One region of the Paenibacillus sp. BIC5C1 genome, then DNA from elsewhere that is predicted to be linked to it. Evidence: riboswitches for the same ligand, from Rfam matches in the RefSeq annotation. Region 1 holds a riboswitch; the other holds the start of a gene.

Region 1 (7,725 bases):
GGCAAAATCAAGCCCGTGCAGCTTGTCGTCAATGGACGTTCTGGCCGAAAGCATAACAATGGGCACTTCAGGATGTTCCTTTTTGAGTCGTTGTCCTACCGTAAATCCATCCAGTCCCGGCAGCATGACATCCAGAATAACCAACGAACAGCCCCCGGCAGCTTCAGCCGCACCTTCACCACTTCCCAGCCATACCACTTCATATCCGCGCTCCTCCAAGTCGGCCCTAACCCATGTAGCAATTTCCGTATCGTCTTCAATGTATAACAGTTTCGTTTTCATGCCCGCATCCGTTTCCTTTCTCCACCCTTTGGGTTAATTATATATTTGAAACATAATGAAGTATCTTACTTATATAAAATGTACGAATGGTGATCTCGCGATCATTGATGTCCTTTTATTTTAAATTATACCTTAATTATCCGCCTCGCATGATTCTGCATCGAATGTTGCGACTTGCTCACATAATACATGTGTATACGACGGGAGGAAATTCAACATGCTGCTGGAAGCCATCTTTCATCAACCGAAACGGAACTGGGCCTATGCCTACGATAAGGATACCATTCGTCTTCGTCTGCGTGCCAAAAAGAATGATCTCACCGAGGTACATGCCCTGACTGGGGACAAATACGCCTGGGATCGTACCAAAGAACTGGTTCCTTTAACCAAATATACATCCGATTCCATGTTTGATTATTATGAGGGGCAAGTAAAGCCTCCGTATCACCGTCTGAAGTACTCCTTCCTGCTAAAAAGTGGCACAGAACAGATCTGGATGACCGAAACGGATTTCCAAACGCATGAACCAGACGATCCTGGTCACATGTTCCAGTTCCCGTATATCCACCCCGGAGCTGTATTTACACCGCCTGCATGGGTGAAGGATGCGATTTTCTATCAGATCTTCCCTGAACGATTCGCCAATGGCAACCCTGACCTTGATCCAGAAAATGTGGAAGCGTGGGGTGGTGAGCCGACCCCATTTAACTTTTTCGGTGGTGATCTCCAGGGCGTCATCGACCATCTGGATTACCTTGAAGAGTTGGGCATCAACGCCATTTATTTTACACCGATCTTCGAGGCAACAACCAATCACAAATACGATACCGAAGATTATCTGCGAGTAGATCGGCATTTTGGTGATGCAGATACAGCCAAACGGCTTGTTGAGCTGTGCCATGCGCGCGGAATCCGGGTGCTATTGGATGCGGTGTTCAATCATTCCGGGAAGACGTTTGCGCCGTTTGTGGATGTACAAAAAAACGGGGAGAAGTCCAAATACAAGGACTGGTTCCATGTACATGAATTTCCGCTGGACGTGAAGGATGGCGTTCCTACGTATGAAACCTTCGGATTCGAAGCCCACATGCCGAAGCTAAACACGGAAAATCCTGAGGTGAAGGCATATTTGCTGGAGGTGGCCGAATACTGGATCAAGGAAGTGGGTACCGACGGCTGGCGGCTGGATGTCGCGGATGAAGTGGATAATGCGTTCTGGCGTGACTTCCGCCGTGTGGTCAAGGCTGCGAATCCGGATGCCTATATCTTGGGTGAGGTATGGAATGAGTCCTCCTCCTGGCTGCAAGGCGATCAGTTCGATGCCTCGATGAACTATCCATTTACGGAAGCCGTGAATCGTTTTTTTGTAAAAGATATCATGCACGCCGAACAGTTCGCGAACTCGATCGGTCGACAGCTGTCCCGCTATGCGCTGCAAGCCAGCGAAGTGGCGTTTAATCTGTTGGACAGCCACGATACACCACGATTGCTCACCTTATGTGAGGGCGACCAGCGGAAGATGAAACTGGCCGCGCTGTTCCAATTCACTTATATGGGCACTCCGTGCATTTATTATGGAGACGAGATTGGGCTGGACGGGGATCATGATCCCGGTTGTCGGAAATGTATGGAGTGGGACGAGACGAAGCAGGACCGCGAGCTGTTCACCTTTTATCAGAAGCTAATCGCACTTCGCCATGCCCACCCTGCCCTGCGTGCAGAAGGCAGCATTCGCTTCCTGCAGGCCCGCGAAGGCGGAAGCCAGCTTGTGATGGAACGACAGGATGAGAAAGAGCGCATTCTGATCCTGTTCAATCGTTCGGAAGAAACTGCTATTGTCGAGCTGGAGGCAGGCGCCGGAGAATGGACGGAGTTATTTGGCGAGAATTATCGCACAGCCAAGGAAGAGGGAATCTTGGCCGTTGAGCTGCCCGCATATGGATATGCTGTACTAAGTACAGATATCGCGTAGCTTCTTAATTTTGTTATACCCTTGCAATTCCAACGTACTGAAAGCAATGCCGAATAAGCGCTCACAGACCTGTTATTGATCTGTAAAGCGCTTTTCTGCGTTATGGATGGATCGTCAATTGATTTGAGACATGGATGGATACTATTGAAAACTATTGTGGCGAGGCTAACTGCTCCTTGAGCAATCGGATGGTAGCTTCGTATTGCACAAGCCCCACTTGCATACATAAACGCTGTGCAGGTGAGATCTGTTCGCCAAATTGCTTCATCTGGCGCTGCAGCTCAGCATACAGCAATTCTTTACGATTCAACTCTGACCGTACCCAGCCTGTGACAGTATCTTCATCCGCCAGCTCTCCGAAATACAGACGCATCAGAAAATCAGAACGGAACACCTCGGCTTCCAGGGGACTCATCAAATAGGTATTGAACTCCGCAGACCCTTCCGCTGTTAAGGTATACACATTTTTGTCAGGTTTCCCTTCTTGTCTAACGGATTCCTTGGTTAACAACCCTGACTTTTCCATCTTGGCAAGTGTAGGATATATGGTGCCAAAGCTGGCATCGAAGAAAAATGAAAAGTATTGTTCAAAGTACTGCTTAATCTCATATCCGGAACATGGCTGATTGTGCAGTATTCCGAGGATGACCTGCTGCGTGTTCATCGGTGTACCGCTCCTTTCCAATTCCTCTTAACGTATCACATCCTCCCTTATACGTTCAACATCATAAGCCGCTCACGGATTAGTTTATCTGGTTAAACGGGGGTGTATCATTATCATCCATGTTATCCACGATCAGGTGATGGCAGGTTCCCAGTCAGAGCGACAGGTGTCGGTGCAGACTTGGACTCCAAAGGAATGCCGGATTGTGCAGGACCTGAACGTTTGATCCACGTGCATATCACTCCCAGAACCAACGTCGCCGCTCCAATCACCACCAGAAGCATAACATCACGACTAATCCCGTTGCCGCCAAGCACCAGATTCATCATCCCCTCCACCGCGTAGGTTGCCGGCAGATAATGTCCGATCTGTTGATAGAAATCAGGCATGACATCGCGAGGAATGGTTGCGCCTGATGACAACATCAGCAGAGGCAACAAGGCACTATTTAACCATGCCCCAGCATTTCCAAGCAGCAGCAAGCTCAATTGCGCCACGAATAGAAAAGATAAAGTAATCAACAACTGAAATAACCATAACATCCACCATCCGTCTGCTGATGATACACCCATCACATGCATCATTCCTGCTCCAACGAGCGATACGATAAATGCAGCACCAACATTGATGATATTTCGTGCCCAGAAACGTTCCCATTTCCCTGCCCTGCTACTGAGTTCACCAGAAACCTTTTGCAGATTCATGCCAAGCAGCATTGCACCTGTAAACGTAGCCGTCACAATCAACATCGGTACCATGGAAAAAGCAAAATTATGAACTGGATTCAGCCGTTCCACTTCTGCCTCCACCCGGGAAGATAACCCCGCTGCCATAACATTCGCCTGATCGTCAGCCATACCTGATTGATTCAGCACTCCCCGAATGCTGTTTTGCTGTACTTCACGGTTCAACGTCGCTGTAACTTGTGCGGATACGGTCTGCATCACACTTTTTACGGTAGCTACATTGGATTCATTCATCACATACTTCACCGCCACCGGGCTCGACAAGTCTCCCGCCTGCTGCATGAAACCGGATGGAATCTCGATAATCATGTATACATCCCGGTCCGTCAACATCCGCCTTGCTTCTTCCATAGTTGCCGAGGGTTTGATCGCGAAATTAAGGCCCTCTGCAAGAGACTTTGCCACAGGCTCCGCCGCAGCCCCATCTTCATTTACGATAGTTACTGCAAGCTGATTCATCCGTGCATTTACCTGATCATATCCACTAAGCCAAATGGTATTAAAAAAAACCTGGAACAGTACGGCTGTAATTAACCCGACCACTGTAGCTCCATTTTTCAAAAACAGAATACTCGTTTGAAAAACACTTTTCATATTATCCATCTCCTTAAGTTGTATAACTTATTCTCGGTCATATATATCGTTTCGATATATAACAATAAGTAATATATCAATACGATATATAAACGTCAATACCTTTTTATTTTTCTTTGTTGGAACAACAAAAAGCCGATACGCTTCTTCACCAAGAAGAATTCATATCGGCTTTCATATCATGAGAGAGCAGATCATTACCGTTAATGATTCAGGCTCCACGAGTTAAATTCAGTTCATTTTGATGGGTACTATGCCTTGGCTTCTGGTTTATTTTCAGCAGGAGTCTCGGCTTCAGCCTCAGGCTCAGCACGCTTCGCCTTTGGTTTGGCAAGCTTCTCCATCATTTTCCGTCCTGTCGGCGTTTGAGCAAGCCCACCTTGGGCCGTTTCACGGTGCCTGCTTGGCATCGCACTGCCCACTTCCAGCATGACATCAATGACTTCGTCAGACGGAATGGCACTACGCACCCCGGCAAGCGCCATATCGGCCGCAGCCAAAGCGGTTACCGCACCCAGTCCGTTACGGACGATGCACGGAATTTCCACGAGGCCTGCGACCGGATCGCAGATAAGGCCTAATGTATTTTTTAACGCGAGACCAACCGCATGAACCACTTGCTCCGGCGTCCCTCCACGCAGCTCCACCATGGCTCCAGCGGCCATACCGATAGCAGAACCCACTTCAGCCTGACAGCCACCCTCTGCACCGGAGATAAATGAATTGTTGGCAATGACATAACCGATCGCTCCCGCGCAGAACAGACCGTTCACCAGGTGCTCGTCACTCCAGCCAAAACGCTCCTGGGAGCTGATAAATACACCCGGAATGATGCCGCAGGAACCGGCTGTCGGTGTCGCAACGATCCGACCCATGGAGGCATTCACTTCCGATACACAAAGGGCATACGCCATGGCCAGTGCAGAGGCATCTCCAGAACAAGTCTCACCTTTACGAATGTACTCAGCCATTTTTTTGCCATCTCCACCAGTCAAGCCGCTGCGTGATGTCGTATCTTCTGTCAGCCCTTTGTGTACAGCTTCCTTCATCACCTGGTAGTAATCCGACATCTGCCGCACAACATCCGCTTCCGGGATATTCGTCTCCTGAACCTGCTCTTCGATCATCAGCTGGGCAATGGTCTTGGACTCTGCTGTACAGATGGTATTTAGTTCATGTAGATGTTTAAACCGCATCAGGCTCGACCCCTCTCTTCAAATCAATCACGCGAATGTCCAGCATATGATCCAGCGACCGTAGGCGGTTCAACATCTCAGGATTCGGCACACCATCCATCTCCATCGCTGTCAGTGCTTCACCATCCCGGGCTTTCCGATCCACTTGCATGTACCCGATGTTCACCCCGGACGAACTGATGGTGGAGGTTACCGAAGCGAGAACCCCTGCTTTGTCCGAATGTCGCAGTACAAGTGTGGGGAACTCTCCGCTGATCTGTACACGAAAATCATTCAATGCATGCACGGAAACACTGCCCCCGCCGATGGAAGCACCAATTAATGAGCATTCACGGTCTCCGTGCCACAGCTCAATCTTAACCGTATTGGGATGAGGAGCAGGCAGGCCGCTTGTGAAAAACTCTACTTCCATACCCGCTTCCTCTGCATATTGTTCTGCATCCGGTATACGTGGATCATCAGTCACATAATCAAGCAGGCCACCAATCAACGCAAGATCCGTACCATGCCCCTGATACGTATCAGCAAACGAGCCGTATAGAGTTAATCGGGCGCGTTCAGGCGTGCATCCCAGCCACTGACGGGCAATTCGCCCCAATCTTGCCGCTCCAGCCGTATGTGAACTTGATGGACCTGTCATGGACGGACCAATAATTGAAAAAACGTCTTTAAAACGCATCGCAAACCCTCCATTTATAATCGTCATTTTCATCCAGACGTACACCCATAATGTTCCTTTATTACTGAATGATGACATGAGAAAAGGACAGAAGAAGGCTCTAGGCCCTCTCTCTGTCCTCGATACCTGAGAGTTTCATGATAAGCAGCGCGGCGGATCGATGCATTCCTGTATTCACAGGTGATGTCACCCTGCACACTGTGCTGCTTGACCATATACCCCTTGGGTGGCGCAGTTCGCGCACTCTCCAGAGTTGCGTCCAACGATGGTACATTTACCTGAGAGATTAACCGCTGCGCCGGGTGCGTAGCAGCTTGCTCCTTCGGTGCCCGACAGCTGCCATTTTACTCGACAAGCTCAGGTCTCTCCCGCTCGCTATCATTCGCTGTATGGAACCATTCTGATCTTGTACCAGAACGATAATTGAAGTTTTTAATACTTTCTCATTAAGATTAATCGACCGGAAGATCAGTGTCAACAAACTTAACGATTTCTTTGCGAATATTTGCTTATTCCCATTTTATACACAAGATAAACGAATAAACTGTAAACTTTCATCACATGAATGTGTTAATGCGTTTCATCTCGAAAGCGTATACATTTTTCATTTTCTATTAGCCAATATCTGTGTTTAATACTATTTATGTTATGTTCCAGTGAACGGTTCGGGTATTCAGGCAACCTTTATTCTGTACTAGAATTGCCGTATTTCTGCCTGTCACCCCACCATCGCCTTGGGCTTCGCCGGTTCATCGTAATACCTGCTTCGGGAAGGAAACATGCTCGTCACCCACAATCCCAACGCAGCTAACAGCATGACCCCAGAAACAACTGTATATACCATACGAAGCGACAACTGCTCTGCTATTACCCCTGCAATCAAAATGGAAGCTACTTGCAACACACTTAACACAAGTCCAAGTACACTACTCATTCGCCCCATCAGATCGACAGGGATATTATTTTGATAAAAGGTAACCAGGCCCGTATTCGCCAGTGCGGAGCACAGACCGAGCAGAATAAAGGCAACCGCCGCCAGCTCAAACGAGAATGAACGGGCGAACAGAAAATAACCCAGCGCGACCAGAAGTACACCGCCACCCATCATGTGACGGATCGGCAAATGTTTGGCGAACATCCAAACCAGCATGGAACCTGCCAAATAACCGATTCCGGTGATACTCATTAATGCTCCGTACTGTGATTCAGGCAGGTTCATCACCTGACGGATAAACACCACTTCCTGAGCATCCAGCGACATGCCGACCACCAGAATAATCTGGAACAGGGCATATATACCGACCACGTAGCCCGACTTTCGGCTGAAGCTCAGTACAGCTCTCCAATCCTGGGCAATCATCCGAGGTGTCAGTCTGCTTCCCGTCCCTATATTCTGTTCTCCAATGCCCAGTTTGGGAAGAAACATTAGAATCAACGCAGAAGCAGCAAAGGAAATCGCATTGGCATAAATGGCTGCCGCCGGAGATAGATAAATCAGCATCACTCCTGCAACTGCTGGGCCGGTAATAAATGCCCCTGAGCTGATCAGGGCTTGTAGGGAATTGAAGCGCTTGCGCCGTTCAGCAGGTACC
Region 2 (7,725 bases), 2.0 Mb from region 1:
ATCGACAGCCTTGTCAAATTTCTTAATGACCCAGGCTCCCAACGGCCCGGCTATCATGGCGCCAAGAAACATTGGAATGTCACTGCCGACAATAACCCCGATGGTCATGATCGCACCGACTACACCACCACGTTGGCCGTGTACCATGGTACCGCCGGTGTAACCGATAAGCAAAGGCAGCAAATATTTGATCATTGGATCAACCAATAATGCAAAATCTGCGTTAGGGAACCATCCTTTTGGAATGAACAATGCCGTAATTAAACCCCAGGCGATAAATGCACCCATGTTCGGCATAACCATACCACTTAGGAAACGTCCAAACTTCTGAACGCCGACCCGTATTCCTCCGCTTTTTTCGGACTTTGCGTCCACTGAACTCATACTGAAAACCTCCTCAACATATTAAACCTTGATTCCACTGAATTTTGACAACGATGATCCAGACGAACGAAGGTACAAATCTGCAATAAATCTTAATTTACAACCATATCGTAAATGAAAACGGTATCTTCTACAACGAAATGAAAACCTACTTCCGTCATGAACGTTGATGACAAGATTTAAATTTAAAGGATTGTTCCATATTTAAACCTGTATATGGAACGAAACCTGTTATTCCCTTTCATGTATCATACCCACGAATTGCCCCATTTTAATGACAAATGCAAATGTAAATTTATTCTATTTTGTCAAGCCGGTTCTACCTCATTTAGAAATGATGATTAACATGTTAGATTGATATTTATTTCATCTAATTCGGCGAGTAACAACGAAAAAAAAGCGCAATTGCCTCATCCTGATTCAGATGAGGCAATTGCGCCTAAGTATCTCCGAATGAGTACTATCACCATTCGGGTCTATAATCAATTAATTCATTTTTATCAAGTAAAACGGACGTTTACATTAAGCTGAAACTTCGTATCTAGCCGAAATTTGCAGCTTTAATATTATTCCGTATGTTTACGATACGCATCCGCGTTCATCAATGTGGAAAGTGCTGCTGTCAAGTCGCCCTCAACACGAATCTCGATCATCCAGCCTTCCTCATATGGAGAGTTGTTAACCAGCTCCGGTGAATCCTGCAATGCGTCATTCACAGCAATAATCGTTCCACTGACAGGAGAAAACAAATCCGAAACGGTTTTGACGGATTCAATCGTTCCAATGCCCTCTTCCGCTTTTACATCCGATTCAAGGTCAGGCAATTCCACAAACACAATGTCACCCAGCTGATGCTGCGCGAACTCGGTAATACCAATACGTACGGTATCCTCCCCTACGGTTTGCACCCATTCGTGCTCTTCACTGTACAGGAAATCACTTTTCAATTCGCTCATCGATATCCGCCTCGCTTTTCATTAATGAGTGCATGCGTTTCTTTGACCTTAACCTTTTTCCCAGAACATAGCGTATGATATTTTCAATCCAAATGTCAAGATACCTCACAATTTATTTATTTTTCTTCCTTATATGCCTGTAACTCAAATGGACCCTCTCTACATATAATGGTGAATATTAGAAAAGTAAGCGCACTCTTTATAAATAGACGAACGTTATGAAGCGAACCAAAAATATCATTCGGATTTTTTATTGATTTCTATGATATCGTTCTTGACATCACTAGACGATTCAGGCTTTAATGAGAGTAGTAAATGTGTTTAATTGGTCTATGCAATACCCGCGGATGAATGTAAAGGGAGAGATTACCCTTGACACCGAATCAGGGTGTACATGCGGTAACGCCGAAGGAGTAAACCACCGACAAGCGGAGGTGAATCTCTCAGGCAAAAGGACTTTTACGGGACGCAACTCTGGAGAGCATCTAATCGCCGTGTGTGGGCGTTATGATCACCCAAGGGGAAACCTGCTGCATCATGCGGCGGGGTAACTCTCAGGTACCAAGGACAGAGCCTAAGAATACAGCGTGCTTCTGGCATGCCGATTCTTTGGCCTGTCCTTTTCCTTTTTCCCAAAAAACGAAAACAGGTTATAGAGCGGCGCTGCCTATAGCGTCCTTACCTTACTTTTATAATAAAATATGATGCCAGTTTCATTGATCCATGGTTATACACTCGGCCCATTGACGGCCCATGACGAGGTGATTGGATGTCCGATTTGCTTAGAACCCCACTCTTTCCACTCTATCAGCAATATGAAGGGGTACGATGTATTGATTTTGGTGGCTGGGAGCTCCCGGTACAATTCAGTGGAATTCAGAAAGAGCATGAAGCGGTGCGAGAACGTGCCGGATTATTTGATGTATCCCACATGGGCGAATTCACCGTCCAAGGTGAACACGCAGAAGCTTTTTTACAGCACATGACCACCAATGATGTAACAACACTCGTTCCCGGTCAGGCCCAATACACGTTAATGTGTTATCCGGATGGTGGTGTGGTCGATGATCTGCTGATCTATAAACTGAAAGACCAGCATTATATGCTGGTGGTTAACGCCTCCAACATCGACAAGGACTGGGCATGGCTGCAACAGCACATGACGCCAGGCGTAACGATGACCAATGATTCGGATCAAACGGCGCTGCTTGCTCTGCAAGGTCCGCTGGCAGTGGATATTCTCCGAACGGTGACAGACACCGATGTGTCATCGATTGAGCCTTTCCGCTTTGTGGCAAATGCGAAGGTATGCGGCGTTACATTGCTGTTATCCCGCACCGGATATACGGGTGAAGACGGCTTTGAGCTCTACGTTCCTGCGGATCAGGCTGCTGCAGTATGGAACGGATTAATGCAAGCGGGAGAAGGTCACGGACTCGTTCCGACAGGACTGGGTGCCCGGGATACGCTGCGCTTCGAAGCCAAGCTGCCCCTGTATGGACAGGAATTATCTGCAACCATCTCGCCGCTGGAGGCTGGCGTTGGCATGTTTGTGAAGTTAAATGCAGGACCGTTTATCGGACATGAAGCCTTGTTGCAGCAAAAAAATGATGGGCCTGCCCGTAAGCTGGTCGGCATTGAAGTACTGGAGCGCGGCATTCCCCGCCCCCATTATCCGATTTACGCCGAAGGCGTGCAGATTGGTGAAGTGACCACAGGCACCCAATCGCCTACATTGAAACGCAATCTGGGGCTGGCCTTGATCGACAGCAAATATGCTGCACTGGGTACCCCGCTGGAGATTGAGATTCGTGGCAAGAAACTAAAAGCCGAGGTCGTAAAGACCCCTTTTCATAAACGGACACGTGCGCCAAAGACACCTACTCAAGGAGCTGATCAAGCATGAGCAAGCATCGCTACATCCCCATGACCGAGCAGGATCAGAGTGCCATGTTGGCAACCATCGGCGTGGAAACAATTGAGGATCTGTTCCATGACATTCCACAGGAGATTCGCTATCAGGGTGAACTGCCTGTTTCCTCCAAACTCGATGAATATGCACTGACACGTCACATGTCGAAACAAGCGGCAGCGAATGCCAACTTCGAGACACACGCCAGTTTCCTGGGTGCGGGCATTTATGATCACCACGTTCCTTCCGTCATTAATCATGTCATCTCCCGTTCCGAGTTCTATACAGCCTATACACCTTATCAACCCGAGATCAGCCAAGGAGAATTGCAGGCGATTTTCGAGTTTCAATCCTACATCTGTGAGTTGACAGGCATGGCTGTAGCCAATGCCAGCATGTACGATGGTGCAACTGCATTTGCGGAAGCAGGTAATTTGGCCGCAGCGGCTACCCGCCGCAAACAACTGATTGTGTCACGTACCGTGCACCCTGAATCCCGTCAGGTATTGCAAGCTTATGCTCACGGCCTCAATCTGGAGATTGTTGAGATTGGATATCAAAATGGAGTAACAGACTGGGATGCCCTGCAAGCCGCTGTGTCCGATGACACTGCAGCCGTCATGATCCAGAGCCCGAACTTCTTCGGCGCCGTGGAAAATGTAAAACAGGCCGCAGACCTTGCGCATGCGCACAAAAGCCTGCTCGTGGTCAGCGCCAACCCGCTATCGCTGGGTCTGCTGGAAGCCCCAGGCAAGCTGGGTGCTGACATCGTTGTTGGAGATGCACAGCCCCTTGGTATCGCCGCTTCACTCGGCGGCCCAACATGCGGATACTTCGCTGTATCCCAGGCTCATATGCGCCGGATTCCTGGCCGAATTGTAGGCCAGACAACGGACCGCAACGGCAAGCGTGGTTTTGTACTCACGCTGCAAGCACGGGAACAGCATATCCGCCGTGAAAAGGCGACGTCCAACATCTGTTCCAATCAGGCTTTACTCGCTCTGAGCGCCTCTGTCTATATGTCTATTATGGGTAAACAAGGCATGATCGACGTCGCTGATCTGAATTTGCAAAAGAGCCGTTATGCCCTTAATACGCTTACCGCAATTCCAGGCGTCTCTCTTACGTTTACCGCACCAACTTTCAATGAGTTTGTTATTCAACTACCTGAAAGAACAAATGTGGATTCACTGCAACTGAAATTGCTCAATGCAGGTTTCATTGGTGGTTATGAGCTTGGACGTGATTATCCTGAGCTCGCCGGACATATGCTGATTGCGGTTACTGAACGGCGCAGCAAGGAAGAGATCGACGAATTCGCACATGTATTGGAGGGATCGCTGTGACTCAGGAAACAACAACAACAAAGACAACGACGACATCAGCACAAGGACAATCGGAAACGGTAACCTCTACCTCCACATCTGGCCAACCTGATACTGTCACAACAGTTACTGCTCAAGCCGCCTCTCAAGCACCCGAGCAATCGTTGATTTTTGAACTCAGCAGTCCGGGTCGGGTCGCTTACTCCTTGCCTGAATGCGACGTTCCCCGTCAAGCTGTAGATTCCCTGATTCCCCGGGAAATGCTTCGGTCGGAAGCAGCAGCACTACCCGAAGTTTTTGAAGTGGACGTCATTCGCCACTACACTGCCCTGTCCCGCCGTAATTTCGGGGTCGATAACGGATTCTATCCGCTGGGCTCTTGCACGATGAAATATAATCCGAAGATTAATGAGGATGTCGCCCGTTACAACGGGTTCGCCAAAATTCATCCATATCAGCATGAATCCAGCATTCAAGGTGCACTTGAACTGCTCTACACGTTGCAAAATGACCTTGCCGGACTAACCGGCATGGATGCCGTTACGCTGCAACCGGCCGCTGGTGCACATGGCGAATGGACCGGGCTCATGATGATCCGTGCCTACCACGAAGGTCGTGGTGAACAGCGCACGAAAGTTATCGTACCGGACTCTTCTCACGGGACCAACCCGGCAAGTGCAACCGTAGCAGGTTTTGAAACGGTAACGATTCCTTCCCGCGCAGATGGTCTGGTAGATCTGGATGCACTTCGCGCAGCTGTTGGTTCGGATACCGCAGCGCTGATGCTGACTAATCCAAACACACTTGGACTTTTTGAGAAAGACATTCAGGAGATTGCCTCCATTGTGCACCAGGCAGGTGGCTTGCTGTATTACGATGGAGCCAACTCCAATGCCATTATGGGCATCACCCGGCCTGGAGATATGGGCTTCGATGTTGTGCATCTCAATTTGCATAAAACAATGAGCACTCCGCACGGCGGGGGTGGACCTGGTGCCGGCCCGGTTGGCGTAAAGAGCCGCTTGATTCCGTTTCTGCCAAAACCGATGGTTATCAAAAATGATGAGGGCATATATGCATTGGATCGCGAAGGCGATCAATCCATTGGCCGGGTCAAAGCTTACTATGGTAACTTCGGTATTTTGGTCCGTGCCTATGCCTACATTCGTACTTATGGACCTGAAGGCTTACGCCGGGTATCTGAATGTGCGGTGCTCAACGCCAACTACATGATGGCCCGTCTCGCACCTTACTACGAAATTCCGTATCCAGGCGTGTGTAAACATGAATTTGTGATGTCTGGCCGAGGCTTAAAGCAGTATGGTGTACGCACGCTGGATGTTGCCAAACGATTGCTTGATTTTGGATATCACCCGCCAACCGTGTACTTCCCGCTGAACGTTGAGGAATGCATCATGATCGAACCAACGGAAACCGAAAGCAAAGAAACACTTGATGGATTCATTGATACGATGATTCGCATTGCCAAGGAAGCAGAGGAGACCCCAGAATTGGTACTCAATGCCCCTTATGGCACGCCGGTTACCCGTTTGGATGAAACAACGGCAGCCCGTAAACCTGTACTGAACTGTGCTTGTAGTTAAAATCTAACCTAGTAAATTTGCATATAATTATGCCTGCACGACATCCGAACTAAGTGATGATCCCGGAATTGGACACGATCTTTACAATGAAAACAAAATTCAGTCGTTGATAATGATTAATAAATGCCAAAACAGCCGCATTTTGCTTTCTGCGCGGCTGTTTTTCTTTTTGCTTATTAACTTGTCTGCTCTATATTATCTTATCCGGCCTAAGGCTTCCAATTGGCTCGTTCCTTCTTGCCCAATCGCGGACAGGTGTAACAATAGGAGCGACCTTGTCTTAAATATTGCAGGCAACAGACATTTTTGATCGCAAGTCTCTTCGAAGGATCCAACGGATGATCAATCATCCGAACCCTGACACGAAGTGGATTCTTGGCCAGACCAAATACATCAGCTTCCAGACCATTTTGTACCACCTGTTCATCAGCGGCAAACTGACGCAAGAGAGCTTCATCGCCTTGATGCGTATTATGGATATTCTCCCTGTAGTTTTGCAAAGCTGTTGGCAACTGACCCCACAACATGCTTACATGCAACCCGGAAGCTTTGGCCAAACACTCCATGAGAGGACGAGCAGTTTGACTGTAAAAACGTCTTAATTCTGCGTCAAGCCAGACCGTTCTTTCCTCCGAATCCTTCGGAGCGAGAGTGACGTCGATGTTTTCAAGCTGAAAAGCAATTCGTGTATACCCGGTTTCCTTCATCAAATGTATACTCAGATTGGATAGCGAGAAATTCGGAGCTGCATGATGGACGGATACGGTATATTGTAGCGCAGCTGCCACATCACCGAACCAACTGGTGAAATAGGCTGCGGCAACCGTTAGATCCTGTCCCTCGATTAACTGTTGGTACGCGGATAGAAAGCTGCTCATTGCCTCCGGATCAACAATAGATTCTGCCCAGAGCGATGCCACGGGTACAATATGCAGTTCCTGCACAAGATTAAAGTGCTCCCCCAGTTCCTCACGAATCCGGTCAATCATCATTCGCCGAACAAACGATTCAGGTCATCCAGCATGGAAGTAGCCGCATTGGGTCCATACCCGCCAAACCACGAATCTGAAGCCACCTGAAATACCTGATTATCTTTAACAGCCTTCATGTTTTTCCAAATCCCCAAGGTCTGCAGATTGTTATAGATCTCTTCATTATCATTGATAAGGATAATATAATCCGGATCGATTTCTGGCAGCTTTTCATTAGACAACACTTCATAGCGACTTTCAGCGCTGGTCACTGGGAAAACAGCCGGTCTGGAGAAACCGAAATCATCATAAAGCCATTTGTAGTCCATATCTCCGTAATACCGAATATCATTTCTTATCCGCAATACCATCAGTGTCTTACCCTCTGCTTTGGCGTGAACTTTTTGGATTGCCTCAGCTTTATGCGTTTCATAGGTATTTATCACTTCTTCTGCCTTTTCGTTCAAACCAAAGGCCGCCGCGGTAGCTCGAAATGCCGTCTGCCAATCAGGTGCCACATATCCATTCTCAAGCATGGCGGTTGGAGCAATTTTGGCGTAATTCTCGTATTGC

Evidence for each region. A riboswitch is a leader RNA that binds a small molecule or an ion and turns the genes downstream of it on or off. The one in region 1 is predicted to bind glycine.
Region 2: it holds a riboswitch for glycine, as region 1 does, so the genes downstream of both, gcvT (glycine cleavage system aminomethyltransferase GcvT) here and sdaAB (L-serine ammonia-lyase, iron-sulfur-dependent subunit beta) in region 1, are expected to answer to the same signal.

What each region holds. Positions count from the first base shown of each region.
Region 1 covers NZ_CP135922.1:509,247-516,971, reverse strand. Annotated here, with positions in the region: gene RS891_RS02485 (response regulator transcription factor) at 1-282, opposite strand, end outside; gene RS891_RS02480 (alpha-glycosidase) at 500-2,254, shown strand; gene RS891_RS02475 (PadR family transcriptional regulator) at 2,406-2,918, opposite strand; gene RS891_RS02470 (YhgE/Pip domain-containing protein) at 3,041-4,258, opposite strand; gene sdaAA (L-serine ammonia-lyase, iron-sulfur-dependent, subunit alpha) at 4,510-5,454, opposite strand; gene sdaAB (L-serine ammonia-lyase, iron-sulfur-dependent subunit beta) at 5,444-6,133, opposite strand; glycine riboswitch at 6,245-6,386, opposite strand; glycine riboswitch at 6,391-6,514, opposite strand; gene RS891_RS02455 (MFS transporter) at 6,852-7,725, opposite strand, start outside.
Region 2 covers NZ_CP135922.1:5,546,970-5,554,694, forward strand. Annotated here, with positions in the region: gene RS891_RS24825 (PTS mannitol transporter subunit IIBC) at 1-384, opposite strand, end outside; gene gcvH (glycine cleavage system protein GcvH) at 951-1,340, opposite strand; glycine riboswitch at 1,688-1,809, shown strand; glycine riboswitch at 1,813-1,913, shown strand; gene gcvT (glycine cleavage system aminomethyltransferase GcvT) at 2,110-3,246, shown strand; gene gcvPA (aminomethyl-transferring glycine dehydrogenase subunit GcvPA) at 3,243-4,598, shown strand; gene gcvPB (aminomethyl-transferring glycine dehydrogenase subunit GcvPB) at 4,595-6,181, shown strand; gene RS891_RS24850 ((2Fe-2S)-binding protein) at 6,391-7,125, opposite strand; gene RS891_RS24855 (ABC transporter substrate-binding protein) at 7,170-7,725, opposite strand, start outside.